DNA from 2 places in the Kitasatospora sp. NPDC101155 genome. Region 1 is predicted to be linked to the other one. Evidence: riboswitches for the same ligand, from Rfam matches in the RefSeq annotation. Region 1 holds a riboswitch; the other holds the start of a gene.
What was found. A riboswitch is a leader RNA that binds a small molecule or an ion and turns the genes downstream of it on or off. The one in region 1 is predicted to bind magnesium.

Region 1 (7,352 bases):
ACGGTCCGCCAGCTGGACCGCATCGGCAACGGGCGGCCGCTCGGCACGGTCGCGGCCGGCCCGGCGACGGCCTGCAGGACGGGGTTGTCCAGCGGGCTCGCTGCCAGGCGTCGGCCCACCGCGGCGAGGGCGGCGCGCAGTCGGCCGGGGTCGGTGGACGGAAGGGCGGGCTGGAACGCGGCAACGATGGACATGGCAGGTCACCTCCGTGACGGGACAATGAAAAATGAGCAAGTGCGCCGATGTGCGCGGTAATCGATGAAGACTCAGGCAGCGGTCGCGGTGGCGGCCCGGTGATGGGCGGCGGCGTGGGCGAGGCGGTGCGCGGCGGCCGGCGGGAGGTCCGCGAAGGCGGCGAGCCAGTCCGGGCGGTGCCCCTGGCGGGCGAGCAGGTAGGCCAGGTGGACGCGCGGCTCGTACGCGGAGGCCGGGCTGTTGGGCGTGCCCGAGTGGGGGCAGGCGCCGGGGTCGTCGAGGCGGTAGGCGCGCTCGACGCCGTCGTACAGGGCGAGGCGGACGCTCGGGCAGTGGTGGAGCAGGGGGGTGGTGCGCATGGCCGTACTCCCTTCCTTCCCCCTGGTGCGGGGTGGTTGAGGGTTCCGGGTCGGGGCCGGGGGCGGCGGGGCTCATTTCGAGGCGCCGCCCCCGGCGTCCGGGTCAGTGGCTCAGGGCGGTCTGGACGATCTTGATGATGACCATGACCATCGCGATCAGCAGGTAGGTGCGCAGGGCGCCCATGCCGATCTTGCGGGCGGTGGACATGACCGGCCGCTCCAGCGTCTCCAGCGGGGGCATCCGCCAGCTCTCCCGACCGGTGCGGTCGATCGGGTCCTCCTTGGTGCCGCGGCGGCCGAAGGTGAAGAAGTACCCGGCGACCAGCACGCCCGCCACACCGCAGCCGGCCATGATCCACAGGAGCGCGTCGGAGCTGATGTCAGGCCAGACCACGGCGGCGGTCAGGATCAGCGACAGCATGACCAGGATGCCGACCACGGCGGAGGTGAAGGCGTTGGTCTTGGGGCCGTTGCGCCAGGGGCCGAGTACGGCCTTGTCGTTGCAGAGCAGCAGCAGGAAGACCGTGGCGGAGGGCAGCAGCACACCGGCCAGCACCTGGACGAACTGGGTCATCAGGCCCTGGGCGTAGTCGGTGGACAGCAGGGTGATCGCCGCGGCCACCACGACCACGCCGGCGTAGATGCCGTAGAAGCCCTTGGCGCCCTTGACCCCGCGGTGCAGCGAGTGCTTGATGCCGAAGACGTCGCCGATGGCGTAGGCGGTGGACAGCGACACCGCGAAGGCACCGATGATCGAGGCGTCCAGCAGCGCGATGGCGAACAGCACGCCCACCAGGTGTCCGGCCTTGTCCTCCAGGCCCTTGGCGATGCCGGCCGCGTCGGTGAAGTTGCCGAAGCCGTCGGTGCCGTCGAAGGCGGCGGCGCAGAGGCCCATCATGGCGGAGGCGCCGATGATCACGATCGCGATGCCGATCCACAGGTCGGCCTTCTCGTACTTCATGAAGCGCGGGGTGATGCGCTTGTCGATGACGTACGACTGCTGGAAGAACAGCTGCCAGGGGGCGACGGTGGTGCCGACGATGGAGACGATCAGCAGCATGACGGTCGCGAGCTCACCCGAGGCGCCCGGCATCTGCGGCACCACGAAGTCGTGGGCCATCTGCGAGGTCTTGGGGTGGACCATGAAGTAGATCGGCACCAGCAGCAGCGAGCCGACGCACAGCGTCACCGCGACCCGCTCGAAGCGCTGGAAGGAGCCGGTGAAGGCAGAGGCGATGATGACCGCCGCCGCCAGCACCACCGAGGCGACCTTGGGCAGGCCCAGGTACCCGGCCGCGAGTGTCACGCCGATGAACTCGGTGACCAGGGTCAGCGCGTTCAGCAGGAAGAGGTCGATGACGCTGAACGCGCCCCAGAACTTGCCGAAGCGCTCCAGGATGAGGCGGGCGTGGCCGACGCCGGTGACGGCGCCCAGGCGCAGCACCATCTCCTGGTTGACGTAGAGCACCGGGATCAGCAGGGCCAGCGTCCACAGCAGCTGGGTGCCGTAGTTCTGGCCGGCCTGGCCGTAGGTGGAGAAGGCGCCGGCGTCGTTGTCGCCGACCATCACGATCAGGCCGGGGCCGACGATCGCGAGCAGGGTCTTGAGTCTTGCTGAAAGACCCTGGCGTGGTGCGTCGTCATCGAGCTTGATGGTGCCGAGCGCACCCTTGATGTCGCCGACGTGGGCGTCGTCAAGTACCGCCGAACGCTGCGGCGGAACCTTCGAGTCGAGTGTGGCGTTGGTGGTCATGGCGTTCCTCCCGTGGGCCCCTGACAGGTGGGGCGGTTGGGGGCACGCGGCAGCAGTCCCCCCTGCGTGCGGGCACGGCGCGTCGGCGCGCGGCGGTGCGCGCCCGTTCGGGCACGGCGGAGCCGCGTGCGTGGTGCTCAGTGCTGATGCGTCGTCGGATGTACGCGCAGGGAAGGTTGTTACCGCGTGCCAGAGGTGTACGGGGTGTACGAGGACAGGCGGAGGTAGGGGCTACTGTGGCCCGGACTACTGCAATCCATGTCTCTCGCCTCCTCCCGGTCGACGCACCCCGTGGTGCGTGTCATCGACGCGGCAAGGAGTTCGCCGGCGCGCGAAGCGACCGCCGGCTCACCCCAACTCGTCAGAGCTTTGGCACTCCACGGCGTGTCCAACCCCCTTGGGCCGGAAGCCACTTCGGATCAACCCTTAGGTCGGGAAGATCTGTCCTAACCCTGGGCGTCTCTCGACGTCGTCGGATCAGTGGCCTGTGTCCGTGAAGAAGCCTCACCGAACGAGGTGCCTTCTTCAAACCTCCAGAAGCATAGACCGGCCGGAGGTCTATACTTGCGCACTTGGTAGAACCTTTACCTTTGTGAAGGGGAGCCACCCGCCCGGGTGGCGCGGGTTTGACCACCCTGCCGCCACGGAACGACTTCCCGCCGTACCCGCAGCGGCACCAGGCAGTGCCCACGACCCGAGGGGTGGCATGGCGACCACAGGCTCCCAGGGGGCTCCCCGACAGGCGAGGGCGCTGGCGCTCGCCCGGCACCCCAAGCTGTGGCTCTTCCCGAGCGTCCTGTGCGGCCTGCTGGCCGTGGTGCTCTCACTGCTCTACATGGGCGGCATCGTCAACCCGAACGGGAACCTGCACCGGCTGCCGATCGCCCTGGTGAACGCCGATCAGGGCGCGCCGCCGCCCGGCCGCCCGGTGAACCTCGGAACCGAGCTGACCCGGGCGGTGGTGGCCGGAACCCCCGACGACACCGTCGACTGGCGGCAGACCGACGACGCCGGCGTCCGCGACCTGCTCGCCTCCGGCAAGGTCTACGGCGCGCTGCTCGTGCCGGAGGACTTCACCGCGACCGTCACCAAGCTGGCCGCCGGCGGCGCCACCGAACGGCCCACCCTGACCGTCCTCACCAACCCCGGCCTCGGCAGCCTCGGCGCCTCGATGGCCGCGCAGATCGTCCAGACCGCCGCCCACCAGGCCTCGGTCACGACCGGCAAACAGCTGCTGGCCGCCCTACCGGCCTCGACCGCCCGGGGCCCGGACACCGGCGCCACCGCCCGGCTGCTGCTCGCCGACCCGATCGCCGTCACCGCCCGGGTCGGCCACCCGATCGGCGGCCACAGCGGCCTCGGCCTGAGCGCCTTCTACTACGCCCTGCTGGCCGTGCTGACCGGCTTCATCGGCGGCAACATCATCCACAACGGCGTCGACGGCGCGCTCGGCTACAGCGACAGCGAGATCGGCCCCTGGCACACCCGCCGTCCGACCGTCCCGATCAACCGCACCCAGACCCTGCTGCTCAAGATGGTCATGACGGCCGGGATCATGCTGCCCACCGCCTCCCTGGTGCTGCTCTGCACGGTCGGCATCCTCGGCATGGACGCCCCGCACCAGGCGATGCTCTGGCTGTTCGGCTACTGCGCGAGCGTGGCCGTCGGCCTCGGGGTGCAGGCGATCAACGCCGCGTTCGGCGGGATCGGGCAGCTGGTGTCCATGTTCGTCTTCATCGCGCTGGCCCTGCCCTCCTCCGGGGCGACCGTCCCGCTCCAGGCCGTGCCCGGGTTCTACCGCTTCCTCGGCATCTTCGAGCCGATGCGCCAGCTGAGCGCGGGCATCCGGGCGATCCTCTACTTCGACGCCCGGGGAGACGCCGGGCTGGCCCGCGGCTGGATCATGATCGTCGTCGGCCTGGTGCTCGCACTGGCCTTCGGCTTCGCGATGACCCGCTACTACGACCGCAAGGGCCTGCACCGCTGGACGCCTCAGCCCTCGGACTGACTCCCGTGGGCGTGCCGGTCGACCGGGCCCCGCGCGTCGAGCCGCTACGCCCCCGGCAGGCTGCCCAGGACGGCGGCGACATCCGTCCGCCGGGCCACCTCTAGCAGCGCGCGGGCCATCACCGAACCCGGCTCCCGGGCGGCGATCACCAACCCGATCGGCGCGCTGTGCACCGGCTCCACCAGCGGAACGGCCTGCATCCCCGGCGGGACGCCGAACACGTGCAGCCAGGCGTACGGCACCACGCTGGCCCAGTGACCGGTGCGCACGTGCGCGAACAGCGAGGCCACCGAGTCGGTCTCCACCCGGGGCGTCGGCTCCAGCCCGAGGCCCGTGAACACCTCGTCCAGTACCCGGCGGCCCTGCATGCCCGGGTGCAGCAGGCACAGCGGCAGCCGGGAGGCCTCCGCCCAGGTGGCGCGCGGATGCCGGGCCGGCCCGTCCGCCAGGCTGGTCAGCAGGACGTACCGTTCCTCGTACAGCGGCAGGGCGCGCAGGTCCGCGGAGCCAGGCCCGGGCAGGTAGGTGATGCCCGCGTCGATCTCGAAGTTCCGTACCTGGCGCAGCAGTTCCTCGGAGCGCAGGTTGGTGGACAGCTCCACGGCCACCAGCGGGTGGGCGGCGCAGAGTGGCCCGGTGAGCAGCGAGACGGCGCCCGAGGCGGTCGGCACGGCGCCGATCCGCAGTCGTCCGCTCAGCCCGGTGCGCAGCGCGTCCACCTCGTCCCGCAGGGCGTTTCGGTCGGCCAGGATGCGCTGCGCCCACAGCACGATCCGTTCGCCCTCGGGGGTGAGGCCCTCGTAGGCCCGGCCGCGCCGCACCAGCAGCACCTTCAGCTCGTCCTCCAGCTTGCGGACGGCCTCGGACAGGGCCGGCTGGGAGACGTGGCATGCCTGGGCGGCGCGGGCGAAGTGGCGCTCGCGGGCGAGGGCGACCAGGTACTCGAGCTGGCGGAAGAGCATCTACTCGGCCACCGGGACGGGGTCGGTGCGGCCGGTACCGCTGTGCGCGGGGCCGAGGCGGGCAGGGTCGAGTCGAACCAGGTCGACGGGGGCAGGGTCGACGGGGGCAGGGTCGAGGCGGGCCGGGTCGGGTCGGTCGGTGTCGAGCCGGTCGGTGTCGATGCGGTCCGCGCGGGTGTAGACGTTCATCGAGTCGCCGCGCAGGAAGCCGACCAGGGTCAGCCCGCTCTCCTCGGCCAGGTCCACCGCCAGCGAGGAGGGCGCGGAGACGGCGGCGAGCATCGGGACGCCCGCCATCACGGCCTTCTGCACCAGCTCGAAGGAGGCCCGGCCGCTGACCATCAGCACCGTGCCGCGCGCCGGGAGCAGGCCCTCGCGCAGGGCGTGGCCGACCACCTTGTCCACCGCGTTGTGCCGGCCCACGTCCTCGCGCAGGCAGAGCAGCCGCCCCTCGGCGTCGAACAGGCCGGCCGCGTGCAGGCCGCCGGTGCTGTCGAAGACCTTCTGGGCGGCCCGCAGCCGCTCGGGCAGTGCCGACAGCAGCGCGGGGGTCACACGCAGCCCGTCCTCGGCGACGCTCCACGGCGCGGTGGTGCGCACCGCGTCCAGGCTGGCCTTGCCGCACAGGCCGCAGGAGGAGGTGGTGTAGAAGTTGCGCTCCAGCGAGGCGTCCGGGGCGGGCACGCCGTGGGCGAGCACGACGTCCACCACGTTGTAGGTGTTGCCGCCGTCGGCGGTGGCCCCCGCGCAGTAGCGGATCCCGGCCAGGTGGTCGGCGGCGTGCAGCACGCCCTCGCCGACCAGGAAACCGGCCGCCAGGTCGAAGTCGCTGCCCGGGGTGCGCATGGTCACCGTCAGCGGGCGCCCGCCGACCCGGATCTCCATCGGCTCCTCGGCGGCCAGGGTGTCGGGGCGGTGCGAGGGCACGCCCTGGCGCAGTCGCAGCACCCTGCGCGGTACGGTCACTCGGCCCATCGTCGTCGGCTCCTCGGTGGTGTCGGTCCGGACTGTACGGATGCATCCTCGCTCCTTCCGCGGCCCGCGGGGGCCGGGTGGAGGTGCTCCGGTCCGGGCAGGTGGCGGCGGCTGTGCGCGGCGGTCACCGCCAGGCAGAGCAGGCCCACGGCCGCCATGCCCGCCAGCAGCGCCGGATAGGAGGCGTGGCCGGCGGTCCCGGCGAGCAGCAGCGGGGTGAGGAAGCCGCTGGAGGTGGTGCTCTGGTAGAGCGAGGCGGAGGTCGGGCCGCCGGGGCGCGCGGTCCTTCCCGGGGAGAGCCGTTCCACCTCGTGCAGCCCCGCGCCGAGCGTCAGCCCGTACCCGGTGCCGAGCACCACGGCGGCGGCCACCACCAGGCCCACCGAGTCGTGGGCGGCGGCGAGCGAGCCGAGCAGCAGCCCGGCGATCACGGTGGCCATCGCGGTGAGGGTGGCCCGGGCGCTGTCCGCGTCGTCCAGTCGGGCGGCGAAGGGCTGGGCGACCACGCCTGCGGTCAGGGTCAGCGCCGCGACCAGGCCGCTGAACAGCGGCGCGTAGCCGGGCACCCGGTCGGCGACCAGCGGCGGCAGGACCACGTACGCCACGGTGGCGGCGCCGAGGACGGCGGGGCTCGCGGGGAGCACGACGTAGCGGAACCGGGGATGGCGGACGGCCGCCGTGTGGTGCCGGGGCGCGCAGCAGCCGGGGGCGGTCTCCGGGAGCCGGCGGGTGGCCCGCAGCACCAGCAGACAGCCCAGCGCGTGCGCCAGGCCCGGCAGCGCCATCGGTCCGGGCAGCCACTCGGCGATCACCCCGGAGACCAGCGCGCCCGCCGCGAAGCCCGTGCCGGTGGCGTACATCGCGCGGCGGGCCCCGTCCTCGGGCGGGACCTCGGGCCCGGAGAGCTCCCGCAGCCAGGTCGTCCCGGCCAGGAACACCAGCCCGGCCGCGAAACCGGTGCCCAGCCGGGCCGCGTACACCGACGGCTCGTCCCCCAGCGCCAGCAGGACGCTGGCGGCGGCGGACAGGCCCAGCGCGCCGCGCACCGTCCGCCGCCGGCCGTACCGGTCGGCGGCGGGGCCGCCCAGCAGCAGGCCGGG
Region 2 (7,352 bases), on a different contig from region 1:
CGGATGTCTTCGCAGGTCAGCGTGATTTGAGTGGGCTGGAGCGGTATCGGGCTGCGGACACGCGAGTTCAGGGATTCTGCTGCTGTGGCCTGGCCTGACTGGACATCATGCGGGCATGTACGTGCGGAAGACCCAGCGGTGGAACAAGGACGGCAGCGTCGTGCGGTACGTGCAGCTGGCCACGAACCGACGGGTGGGCGGCACGACGCAGGCTGATGTGCTGCTCAACCTCGGACGGGAGGACAAGCTCGACCTGGACTCCCTGCGCCGTCTGGTCGCATCCCTGAACCGCTACCTCGGCGATACGGACGTGGACGTCGCCGAGCCGCTGGGCGTCGAGGGCGGTCCGCTGGAGGTGGTGGCCTCCCGCCCGATCGGTGCGGTCTGGCTGCTGGACGGTCTGTGGAAGCTGCTGGGCATCGACCAGGCCCTGGCCAGGGTGCTGGACGCGCGCCGGTTTCGCACCGACGTGGAGCGGGCGCTGTTCGCGCAGGTCACAACCGCAATCCGTCATGATCGTGTGCCCGCCAACTGTCGAACTCGGGAGAACAGCAGGCCCCAGCGCGGCAGCCGCGGCCTCGTTCGGGTCGGCCGGCTGGCCGCGAAGGGCGAGGAGGGGCGGGGTTGGCCCTCCCGAGTGTCGCGGATGCCAAAACCGTAGGGAACGCACCAGCAGCCCCTGGCGCGTTCCCTACGGGTGGTTCGGGTGATCCCAGGGCGATATGCAGTGGTCGCTTGTCGCAGGGGGTGGGCCAGCGTCGTGGGGAAAGCTCAGAGTGCGGGGACGTCCGGCAGTCCGAACATCGCGGGGTAGCTGCGGATGCGGTCGCGCAAGTCCACCGGGGTCGCGCCCGGCACGGTGACCCACGAATGGACCGGCTCGGTGAGCTCCGGGTTGACGAAGTACATCAGGGCAGTGCGGTTTGCCAGGCGAAGGTTGCGCACCTGGTGGTAGAGCGCGGGGATCCGGCCGCCGGTCAGGTCGGTGAGGACCGAGCCCGGCATCAGGATGACCTCGTCGGGTGCGGTGTGCATGGGGCGGGCCTCGCCGTCCAGCCACAGTTCCAGGCCCGGCTCGGTGGTGTGGATCACGGTGACCAGGTGGCCGTCCTCATGCTTGTCCTGCAGCAGGTCGCGATCGGAGTCCGCCACCGCGTAGTTGTTGAGCTGGAGGTAGGAGGCCGCCTCGAACGGTGGCGCCTTGTGGCCGCCGAGCTGCGCGGCCACCTCGCCGACGGTTTCCGCGACGATCACGGACAGGTATTCGCGCCAGGCCAGCAGTGCCTCGGTCAGCTCCGGTATCTCAGTGGAGTTCGGGATCAGATCGAGGCGGTCGTGCCAGAGCGTGAAGCAGTCATTGAGATCAGGACGGTCCGCGGTGACCGAGAACTCGCGCCCGAGCGGGCGGTAGCCGAAGTTGAAGTCGGTGCTGGCGTAGCGCGACTTTTCCTCGGTCGGCCGGCCGAAGAAGAGCCTGCTCTCGCCGAGCAACCGGTGCAACAGGCGCTCCGCGCCGCTGGGCAGCGTGATGCGGGTGTAGCCGTCGCGCAGCAGGTCGCCTGCGGCGTGCGTGTTAGCGGTGTGCATGATGCTTTCCATCCTCTGTATCGGGGGCCTGAGCGGGCACTGCGTCAGGCACCGAGCTCGTTTGATCCGGTGCCCGCTTTTGGTGGACTGACTGGGCGCCACTGTGGCGAGCTCCGGCCAGTCGAGACCGGAGGCGGTTGTCGGGCTGCCACTACCGGCGAAATGTGCCGGTCAGCCCGGTCAGCCCGGTCAGCGGGCAGCGCCTCTCGGCGAGTTCGTGGCGCAACAGTCCGGGTCGGCGAGCGCCGCGGTGACTCGATCGGGCAACATGTGGTCGATCTCGACTGCGCCCACCGGCTTGTGACCCGCGCCGTTCACAGCGGCACGAAGGGACATCGTCGGGCGGCCCGACTGGCACCGGTCTGTCGTAGCGGCGTATGGGAGAGGACAGTCGCTTCGTCCTTGGGCAACGACCTCGTGGACGTCAGGCGGTCGGCGGCTCAGTGGCTGGGCCGGTGGGGCCGGAGCGTTCGGCGTGCTCGGCGATGGCGCGGGTGGCGGCATCGGGGAGGTTGAGGTGCTGGGCGAGCTGGTCGGGGCGGTGGCCCTGGAGCGTGAGCACGTAGGCGGTGTGGACGCGTGCGTCGTAGGCGACGTCGGGGGATGTGGTGGTGGCGAAGTCGCGGTGGTTGAGGAGGTAGAGCCGGTCGACGCCGTCGTGGAGGGTGAGCCACAGGCAGCCGCGCAGCACGGGGGACCCCGCGGCCGGAGCCGGCACGGTGTGCCGCGTGGCAGAGGTGGCGTCGGAGCGCAGTCCGCGCAGCAGGCGTCCGGCCCGGCCGGTGAGCCGCTCGTGGCGGGCGGGGGTGCGGTGGAACGTCCGCGTGGTCATGGTGAACCTCCTTGGCCGATAGGGCTGTTGGAGGGCGCGAGCCGACAGGCGTCAGCGCACGCCAGGGAGGGATGAGGACACGGGGATGGCGGGCCTTTGACAGCCCGGACTACTGCAGTCCATGTCTCTCGCCTCCTCCCGGCCGGGCGCATGATGGCGCTGATCGACGCGGCAAGGAGCGGACCGGTCGCGCGACGACGCCGGCTCACCCCAACTCGTCAGAGCTTTGGCACTCCACGGCGTAATCCGCCTGGTTGGCGGAAGCCACTTGGGGTCACCCCTTAATCCGAGGAGACCTGTCCTGATCCGGAGCGTCTCTCGACGGGTGGGATCAGTGGCCTGTGTCCGTGAAGACGCCTCACCGAACGAGGTGCCTCTTCAAACCGCCAGCAGCATAACCCTTTTCGCGTTGAACAAGCACGCCAACTGGTAGGTCCTGACGAATTCTTGGTGCTGGCCGCGGACCCGGACGAACACCGGGCGCCGGAGTGGCCGTCCGCCCCGCGGCCCCACGGGTGTGTCCATCGGTCGGCACCGAGATCCGGTCGCGGTGCCCCGAGGGCGGGAGTGCGAGCGGCTCGCGCGGCGGTTCGAGGGTCAGGCTGCGGGATGCGAGGCGTGGTGCCGGGCAGCCGACCGCCGAGTGTGGATCAGCGCCGCCCCGCCCGCGACTGCTGCCAGGGCCCCGCCTGCGAGCGCTCCACCGACCACCGGCCGGGCGTGCACCGGGACGGCGGCCAGGGCGACGAGTTCGATGAGCAGCACGACCAGGACCCCGAGCAGTGCGGAGCCCTCCGCTGTCCGGGGGGGGCATTCTCATGACCGACTCCTCACGCCTCTTCCATGGTGCGCCTCTGCGTCGGGGAGCGATACGGGAGGCGCGGAACCGGGGCCGGTGTGGGTCCAGATGGCCGGCCGCACACGGGCGTGGTGCAGGTGGCGGTTCCGGGCGGCCTCGGCCGCGCCACGGGCGATGGACCGGGCCCGCTGCTCGGCGTCCGGATCGATGCCGAGCAGCCGGTTGTGGTGCATGTGCACCAGATGGGCGGCCTCCAGGCCGGTGCGGGCCGTCCCGCGCAGCACCTCGCGGTACCGGACGAGAGCGCCAGCCCGCTGCTGCCAGCTCGCCAGGAGCTCGGCGCCGCCGGGCAGGGCGCGAAGTGCGGATGCTTCGCTCAGCCGCGTGGCCGCCGTACGGCTGTCGCGCAGGGCGTCGTGTGTGGCGGATCTGGGGTAGGTGTCCAGCAGCCATTCCTCGGCCTCCTCCTCGTGCAGGAGCCGGGCGATGTCGAGCATGTTGAGCGCGGCCATGACCACCGGGTCCAGGGTCAGCCGGCCGGTCTCCGTCGCGGAGAGCTGGGCGATCACCGCTGCGCTGTCGGCACAGAACGCGTCCTCGGCGGCCGTCATCGCGGCCTGGCCCCCGTAGCGCTCCCATTCGGGTTCGTAGGTGTCGAGCACCAGCCGTCCGGCCAGGCCCGAGCGTCGCAGATCGGCGAACCAGTCGTGGCACTTCGGCAGCAGCCGGCGGTTCAAGGCCGTCGGATCGCCGTGGAAGCGGAGCCGCAGGTGGGGCTCCGGGTCGCGGTAGCGCAGGAAGAACCAGCGGTCCACGCCACCAGGGAGCTCCGCCAGTAGCCGCGGCAACTGCGAGGTCAACAGCTCGTTCTGGCGGCGCGCCGATGCGTAGACCTTGGCATAGAGCCACTCCCCGCCGGGCGGCTTCGCGCGCACCGGGCGAGTGGGCGCGAGCGCGGGGCGGGGGCGGTCGGGGGCCGTGTCGCAGCGGCGGGTGAGGAGCGGGAAGACGACCTCCGCCGTGTGTGCGCCCTGCGGGCCGGACAGCCAGCCGTACGCGTCCTCGCCCGTCGGCGCTTCGCGGAGCACCGCCTCCGGCCACCGGGCGACGTCCTGCCGCAGCAGCCGTACATGCAGCCCGGCGGCCAGGTTGAGCTCCAGGCTGCGATCGGCGACGCAGAGCAGCACGTGGTCGGGTACGCCCCAGCGCTGCCGCCAGCGGTCGAACTCCGACCGCCACTGCTCCTGCGGCATCGCGGTGTCCGCGAAGAACGGCGCGGAGGGCCGCCAGCGGGCCGGTGCCAACACCGTACGTCCGTACCGCACGCGAGGCGTGTACGGCGCCTGCTCCATCGGGCCCCAGTCCCAGGCGAAGCCCGGCTTGACACCGAAGAGGCGCAGTTCGCGCAGGAATCGTCCGACATTGCCGACCTGGGCCTGCGGGTTGAGCATGTTCCAGGCGAGCGGAACGATGCGTCGGCCGCTGCTGAGCCGCACCAGGTACAGCCCACCGAGGTCGGCGCCCACGGCGAGGTCGTCCAGCGCCACCGTGCCGGGGTCGGTGCGGTCGGCGAAGGCGCCGACCACGATCAGCCGGTCGCTCAGGCGCCGAACCTGGTTGAGGTTGGCCGAGCGCGAACGGGCTGCCCGCAGGACGAGTTGGGCCGCCTCGACGTCCTCACCGGCCTCGGCCTCACCGCAGGCCGAGGCGATCCGCTGCGCCGCCTCGGGCAGCACGTGGGAGAACCTGCCGACGGTCGCTCCGGCGTGGTCCGCGCCGCTCCCCGGGGTGAGCCAGAGCCGGAACCGGCCGGCCGTCAGGTCCTCGGCCGTGCCGGCCAGGACGCGGGCGTACAGCTCCAGTGAGGCGGGTGGCGGCAGGGTGGTGTCCGGGGAGAGCCGGGTGAGCAGAGCGTCGTCCAGCACGACCTCACCGCGACCGGTCATGATCGCGGTCTGCGCCAGCTCGATCCGCAGGGCGTCCTCGGCTGAGGGACCGGTCGGTGCCGGCTTCTCGCGCTCGCTGGGTGGCATCAGGTACCCGGCCGGGGCGCCGAGACCGCGGTCGGGGTCGAGCAGTTCGGTGAGCGGGACGAGCCGGTCGGTGCTGTACCGCTCGACGAACTCGCCGTGGTACTGGGCCAGATGCGGCACGGTACGGGTCGGGGAAACCCGCCACAGCACCTCGGCGGCGCGTTGGGCCTCGGCGGCGACCTCGGCGGGCAGCGTCACGTCCGCGTCCAGGGCCAGATCCACCTGGAGCAGGCGATCCGCCTCGTGCAGGCGCCGCATCCGTTCGATCGCGGCCGAGTAGTCGGTTCCGGGGTGCGCGCGGTCCAGCTCCCGGTGGACGGCGGCGAGTTCCTCGCGCTCGGGACCGGCTGGGAGGCGGTCCAGCACGTGGGCGAGCGGGTCGGTGGCGGTGGCGGGCGGGCGGAGGTCGGTGAGCAGGAACTCCCGCTCGACCAGCGGGCGGAGCAGGTCGGCCACCCGCTGTTCCGGGACGCCGGGGAAGCGCTCCAGGAGCTGCCGTTCCAGCTCGGGGTACGGCAGTGGCTCGCCCGCCAGGTCCAGCACCGCACGGACTGCGGGCGTACAGCGGACGGATACCTCGACCACAGTGCGTCCGGGCGCGTGCTCGGCGCCGTGGCGTTCGGGCACATAGGGCAGGACGAGGCGGTCACCGCGGACGAAAGCGAGCTCGTTGACGACGACCCGCAGGACCGCCAGGGTGTCCGGCCTGGTCTCCAACGCGGTGAGGAGCGCCGTCAGCCAGCCCATGTCCGGCCGGGCGGCCACCCGGTGGGCGCTGCCGAGCCGGGCCTTGGCGAAGCCCGGGACGTCCGACACGCCTGCGGTGGTGACGCCGGAGAACAGCCCGAAAGGGGTGGGCCGGGCGGCCATCCGCAGCTGGTAGCGGGTCAGTGACAGTACGGCCTTGCGCAGGCGCTTCGGCTCGATCGTCCGGCCTTCCCGCAGCTCTGCCACGAGCCGTGCAAGCGAGGGGCTGGCCAGGGCTACCGCAGCGTGAAGCTCGGGATCGGAGCCGAGCCGTCCGACGTGGGCGGAGAGGCAATCGTCGGCGGGGAAATCCAGCCAGGTCGGTTCGAGGCGGGTTCGGGGGAGGAGCGGTGCCCTCAGCAATGCGGTGCCCGCGCAGCGGAACAATGGCGCTGTATTCCCGCTGGAACGTGCCGCTGCAGACATGTGAAACCCCTCTTGGAATACTGCAGCGATCGTGCTGCATTACGTGGAGAATGCCGCCCCGGGCGGGCGGAAAAGCCAGCCCGGGGCGGTTGTTGAGCCGGTGAATCAGTGGCAGTGCGAGAAGGTGCAGAAGCAGGTGCCCAGCGAGGGGTGCTGCACCTGGGCGGCCTCGTCACCCTGGCCGAAGGTCTCCTGGAGGTCCAGGTCGAAGGCGTCGAACTGCAGCTCGGCTTCGTTGATAACGGTGTTCTTCATGGTTTTCTCCTTGCGTAATTATTGCTGATTTTCGGCCGGGCTTCCCCGGCTCGTGAATGACGCTAGAGGGCTTTTCGATATCCGTCAACCGGGGCCTTGTTGGGGGAATCTTCCGAGATTTGTGGCAAAGTGTTTTCGGGCATGCCGAAACCACGACCCGGAAGAAGGACGTGACATGAGGAATTCCATGGCGGAAAACCGCGGCCCCGGTGCCGTCGAGCAGGCAGCGGAGGAGGCGGTGGAGACCGTCGCACAGCGGCTGCGCGATCCAGAGCGGCTCGCCGCGGTCGTGTCGGCCCCGGGCAATGCCGACCCGGTGACCGGGAGGAGCCCGTGGTCAGCCGTGTCGCTGGGCGAGGGCCACGTGGGCATCGCGCTGCTGTACGCGCGGCTGGCGCGCCGGGACCGCGCCTGGCGCCAAGTGACCCACGCACACCTGTCTTCGGCCGTGTCCCGGTCCGGCGGCGGGGCTGCGGCGGACAGCCTCTACCTCGGCGCGCCCGCGCTCGCCTTCGCGGTCCGCAGCGCTGTCGCGGGTCCCGGGGACTATGCGGGCCTGCTCGCCGCGGTGGACAGGCGGGTGGAAGCGCGCGTTCGGGCACTGCTGGGGCTGGAGCGGGAGCGGCTGGCAGCGGGGCGGGAGGGGCCGGCGATGGCCGCGTACGACGTCATC

Region 2: another riboswitch for magnesium. It lies ahead of ACIRYZ_RS41045 (hypothetical protein); the one in region 1 lies ahead of ACIRYZ_RS31970 (NRAMP family divalent metal transporter).

What each region holds. Positions count from the first base shown of each region.
Region 1 covers NZ_JBIWPN010000029.1:19,917-27,268, reverse strand. Annotated here, with positions in the region: gene ACIRYZ_RS31980 (hypothetical protein) at 1-194, opposite strand, end outside; gene ACIRYZ_RS31975 (hypothetical protein) at 267-554, opposite strand; gene ACIRYZ_RS31970 (NRAMP family divalent metal transporter) at 658-2,307, opposite strand; M-box (ykoK) riboswitch at 2,653-2,830, opposite strand; gene ACIRYZ_RS31965 (YhgE/Pip domain-containing protein) at 3,014-4,315, shown strand; gene ACIRYZ_RS31960 (LysR family transcriptional regulator) at 4,360-5,277, opposite strand; partial or broken gene fdhD (formate dehydrogenase accessory sulfurtransferase FdhD) at 5,437-6,252, opposite strand; gene ACIRYZ_RS31950 (MFS transporter) at 6,240-7,352, opposite strand, start outside.
Region 2 covers NZ_JBIWPN010000059.1:33,131-40,482, reverse strand. Annotated here, with positions in the region: gene ACIRYZ_RS41055 (hypothetical protein) at 116-661, shown strand; gene ACIRYZ_RS41050 (2OG-Fe(II) oxygenase family protein) at 772-1,587, opposite strand; gene ACIRYZ_RS41045 (hypothetical protein) at 2,012-2,419, opposite strand; M-box (ykoK) riboswitch at 2,622-2,796, opposite strand; gene ACIRYZ_RS41040 (hypothetical protein) at 3,017-3,184, opposite strand; gene ACIRYZ_RS41035 (lantibiotic dehydratase) at 3,236-6,424, opposite strand; gene ACIRYZ_RS41030 (hypothetical protein) at 6,530-6,679, opposite strand; gene ACIRYZ_RS41025 (lanthionine synthetase C family protein) at 6,855-7,352, shown strand, end outside.